DNA from 2 places in the Alteribacillus sp. HJP-4 genome. Region 2 is predicted to be linked to the other one. Evidence: a T-box and tRNA genes for the amino acid it is inferred to sense, from the RefSeq annotation. Region 2 holds a T-box; the other holds one or more tRNA genes.
The links. A T-box is a leader RNA that pairs with one kind of tRNA and senses whether it is charged. The one in region 2 lies ahead of glyQ (glycine--tRNA ligase subunit alpha), so its partner is inferred to be a tRNA-Gly.
Positions count from the first base shown of each region.

Region 1: it has a tRNA-Gly gene. The T-box ahead of glyQ (glycine--tRNA ligase subunit alpha) is inferred to sense a tRNA for this amino acid. The anticodon was not compared.

Region 1 covers NZ_JBHIKY010000001.1:268,232-270,488, forward strand. Annotated here, with positions in the region: gene ACE4RR_RS01215 (zf-HC2 domain-containing protein) at 1-58, opposite strand, end outside; gene sigW (RNA polymerase sigma factor SigW) at 74-640, opposite strand; gene ACE4RR_RS01225 (aspartyl-phosphate phosphatase Spo0E family protein) at 949-1,116, shown strand; tRNA gene ACE4RR_RS01230 (tRNA-Ala) at 1,247-1,322, opposite strand; tRNA gene ACE4RR_RS01235 (tRNA-Gly) at 1,339-1,412, opposite strand; tRNA gene ACE4RR_RS01240 (tRNA-Gly) at 1,422-1,496, opposite strand; tRNA gene ACE4RR_RS01245 (tRNA-Lys) at 1,514-1,589, opposite strand; tRNA gene ACE4RR_RS01250 (tRNA-Tyr) at 1,991-2,076, opposite strand; tRNA gene ACE4RR_RS01255 (tRNA-Glu) at 2,152-2,226, opposite strand.
Region 2 covers NZ_JBHIKY010000008.1:110,233-112,489, reverse strand. Annotated here, with positions in the region: gene era (GTPase Era) at 1-2, shown strand, start outside; gene ACE4RR_RS09655 (YqzL family protein) at 95-259, shown strand; gene recO (DNA repair protein RecO) at 263-1,012, shown strand; T-box leader at 1,079-1,251, shown strand; gene glyQ (glycine--tRNA ligase subunit alpha) at 1,308-2,198, shown strand; gene glyS (glycine--tRNA ligase subunit beta) at 2,191-2,257, shown strand, end outside.

The sequences.
Region 1 (2,257 bases), on a different contig from region 2:
TCATTTCCCCATCCAAGTATTTATGCAATTGCGCTTCGCATTGTTTATCACAAGCCATATTAATCCTCCCTCCTCACGCGCTGCCCAGTCTTTTGCGCAAGGCTTCCCGGCCTCTGTGAATATGTGTCTTCACTGTATTGTCCGGGAGGTCTAAAATGTCGCTGATTTGTTTTATGGGCAAATCTTCTATGTATCGTAATATAATAGCGGATCTGTACTTTGGAGGCAACTGGGAAATTTCCTCCTGGACCCTGCTCTGCATTTCCATCGTAACGACCTGCTCCTCTGGAAGCTTATCCGGTGTGGCTATCTGCGAATATCCGGTCAGCCCCTCTGTGCCTTTGACTTCCGCATCAAGCGAATAGTCAGGCTTTTTCTTCCGAAGCCGGTCGATACAAAGGTTCGTGGTGATCCGGAACAGCCAGGTCGAGAATTTCCGGCTTTCATCGTAGCTGTCCAGATTGGAATAGGCCCGAAGAAACGCTTCCTGAGCCATATCCTGAGCTTCATGGCTGCTGCCTGTCATCCGAAAGGCAATCTGATAGACTTTGTCCTTGTACAAATCTACCAGCTCGGCAAACGCATCCTGATCACCATCTTTTTTTATTTCTTTGATTAAGCGCTGTACAACCGCGTCCATACACTCGACCTCCACCCACCAAGCGGGTTTCTATTCTTACGTATCAGTTATCCATCCGTTTCAATTTTTACAAAAAAAAATCACGTACTATATATCTATTCTACGAAAATATCCGTATTACAGAAAATCATTCAAACGTTTGATTTACATTTTTTTGAACATGCTCTATTGTAACATGTATACCGTTTGTATTACTTATAAAATTTACAAAAATGTGAAAAATTCTAGGTAGGGGTTTTCATTACTTTCGGATTGGGTAATAATGTAAAGAATGTACAAACATGCATAGTTTTACGGAGGTGAACCCTTTGACTGAAACGAAGCTTTTAAAAGAAATAGAGTGGAAACGTCAATCTCTGAATAAAGCTGCATGGAATAAACCTCTCTTTTCTGAAGAAGTCGTCCGTCTGAGTAAAGAACTTGATTCTTTATTAAATAGATATGATGGCAAGAAAGCTGTCTCTTCCGACCATTGAATCGGGAGAGACTTTTTTTGTTTTTAAGGGCCGCTTGATTCTCATTTTAATATGGAGATGCGAATAGGCGTAATGGCGGGCTGCACAATAAAAAAACCCGGCGACTGAGCCGGGTGATCGTCTCTATATTTGGTGGAGCCTAGCGGGATCGAACCGCTGACCTCCTGCGTGCAAGGCAGGCGCTCTCCCAGCTGAGCTAAGGCCCCTTACTAGGTTATGTAATGGAGCGGGTGATGGGAATCGAACCCACGACATCAGCTTGGAAGGCTGAGGTTTTACCACTAAACTACACCCGCAGGAATTTCTGGAGCGGAAGACGGGATTCGAACCCGCGACCCCCACCTTGGCAAGGTGATGTTCTACCACTGAACTACTTCCGCGTTGTTTTAGGTAAAAATGGTGAGCCATGGAGGATTCGAACCTCCGACCCTCTGATTAAAAGTCAGATGCTCTACCAACTGAGCTAATGGCTCGCTTTAAGTAATTGCTTTTTTTGCGTGTGGCACACGTTATAAATAACCGTCAATTCTTGTGCTCGTCGCGTACTGCTATGCAGTACTTGCTCCTCGCAAACCTACTAAGAAGCTTATACAAGAGGTTTACGGTTCGCTAATGGCTCATTATATGAGTTATGCTTTTATGCAGTAACTACTTGTTATTAACATCCGTTAATGATTGTGCTCGTCGCGTACTGCTATGCAGTACTTGCTCCTCGCAAACCTACAACGATGTTTATTCAGGAGGTTTACGGTTCGCTAATGGCTCGTTGGTGCAAAGACAAATAGATTGCTTTTAACGTGCACCACTTGATTGTCCCATAGTTTGCTGCTGTTTGCCATAAACAGTGTTCCCTATCAAACAGGTTTTAAAACAATGGTGGAGGGGGACGGACTCGAACCGCCGAACCCAAAGGGAGCAGATTTACAGTCTGCCGCGTTTGGCCAACTTCGCTACCCCTCCTTAATGGAGATACTTTTCTATTTAAACAAACGAAAAAACGTTTGTCAACGTTTCTTGAATAGTAGATATAGAAAATGGTGACCCGTACGGGATTCGAACCCGTGTTACCGCCGTGAAAGGGCGGTGTCTTAACCACTTGACCAACGGGCCACAGAGGCAGCAAGAACGGTTATGCTCTTGC
Region 2 (2,257 bases):
AACTGCACGTAAACTTTATAGGCAAATATTACAGGTCATGCTTTGACGCTCTTTAGCCACCCTATAGGTAAGGATTAAACAAGGGGGCTTTTCTATGAATTCTGATTTTTCATGGTCGCTTTTTGAACTTACCGGCAACGTTGATGCTTATTTGTTAGTGAGGGAGTTAGAGGAAAGCGGTTATTTTCAGAAAAATGATTCATTAACAATTATTAAGGAGAGCGGAAGTGAAAGCAGGTCCTCTGACGGGGATGAATAAGAAATGCTGGAAAAAGCAGAAGGAATTGTTCTCCGCACTATTGCGTACGGTGAATCAAATGTGATCGTGACGCTGTTTACCCGTGAAGCTGGGAAAATTGCCGTGATGGCACGCGGTGCGAAAAAGCCGAAAAACAGGCTCTCTTCGTCTGCTCAGCCCTTTGTCTATGGTATGTTTCTTTATTTTAAAGGCACAGGGATGGCAACCTTGAATCAGGGGGATCCGATCGATGCCTTTCGGGTACTGCGTACTGATTTAACTAAAACCGCCTACGCTTCTTATATGACTGAGCTGTTGGACAAATTAACGAATGACAGAGAGAGAAACCCTTTTTTATTTGAATTATTATTGCAGCTGTTCAAGCGTATGAATGAAGACGCCGACCCAGAGGTATTAACCCGTATTTTCGAAACAAAAATGACGAAAGTCGCTGGTATTAAGCCTGAGCTTGACCGCTGCACTAATTGCCGTAATCTGAAAGGAACGTTCTCATTTTCTGTGAAAGAAGCAGGGTTTCTCTGCCACCTCTGTTCAGAAATAGATCCATACCGGTTTGAGGCGGATCAAAAAACAATTCAACTGCTCCGAACCTTTTTTTATATGGATATTATGAGGCTTGGTAAGATTAAACTGTCACAATCGATTAAATTACAATTAAAACAAATTCTTGACTCTTACTATGATGAATATTCCGGCCTTCATTTAAAATCAAAAAGGTTTATTGAACAAATGGAAAAATGGGACTTATCTTAATTTCGCAAAATTTATTAACAGGCTTGACAGTATAGGTTAGATTAAGTATGATGCTATTACATTCTAGATAGTGCGAAGAAGGAAAGTAGTAGTTGTTCTCTTAATATGTAGCGAGCACAGGATAGTGGAAGCTGTGTTATTAATGACAATGAAGGCATTCCTGAGCATACCTTATAAAGTGGTCCGTATGAATCACGGGCAAATAGGGTGGAACCGCGGGATAGAGCCCCGTCCCTATACTGGTTATTCAGTATAGGGACGGGGCTTTTTAATGGAAATATAAAGGAGGAAGCAAATGAACGTTCAAGATATGATCCTCACCTTGCAGAACTTTTGGTCAAAACAAGGGTGCCTGATTATGCAGGCATACGATGTCGAAAAAGGAGCAGGAACGATGAATCCAATGACGTTTCTAAGAAGCATTGGACCAGAACCCTGGAATGTAGCTTACGTAGAGCCGTCACGCCGTCCGGCAGATGGGCGTTATGGAGAGAACCCTAATCGTCTTTATCAGCACCATCAGTTTCAAGTCATTATGAAGCCGTCACCGGACAACATTCAAGAGCTTTATTTAGAGAGTCTAAAAGCACTTGGTATCAAACCGGAAGAGCATGATATCCGCTTTGTGGAAGACAACTGGGAAGCTCCTACACTAAGTGCCTGGGGACTCGGATGGGAAGTATGGCTGGATGGGATGGAGATAACTCAATTTACATACTTTCAGCAGGTAGGCGGCATTGATGCAAACCCTGTAGCGGTGGAAATTACGTATGGAATTGAAAGGCTTGCTTCCTATATTCAAGAAAAAGAAAATGTATTTGATCTCATTTGGGTAAATGATTTTACGTACGGAGACGTGTTTTTACAGCCAGAATACGAACATTCAAAATATGCATTTGAAGTAGCCGATCATGCCATGCTATTTCAGGAATTTACAACATATGAAAAAGAAGCAGAGCATGCTCTCGCTGAAGAGCTGGTATTTCCAGCCTATGATTACGTGCTGAAATGTTCTCATGTATTTAACCTATTAGATGCCGGCGGAGCGATTTCTGTCACTGAACGAACAGGTTATATTGGACGGGTCAGAAGACTCGCTAGAAAATGTGCCTCGGTCTACTATGACAAAAGAGAAAAGCTTTCATTTCCAATGCTTAAGGACAGAGAGGGGGATCACCATGCGTAATAAGGATTACCTATTAGAGATCGGGCTTGAGGAAATGCCGGCTCGTTTTGTATCGGAAG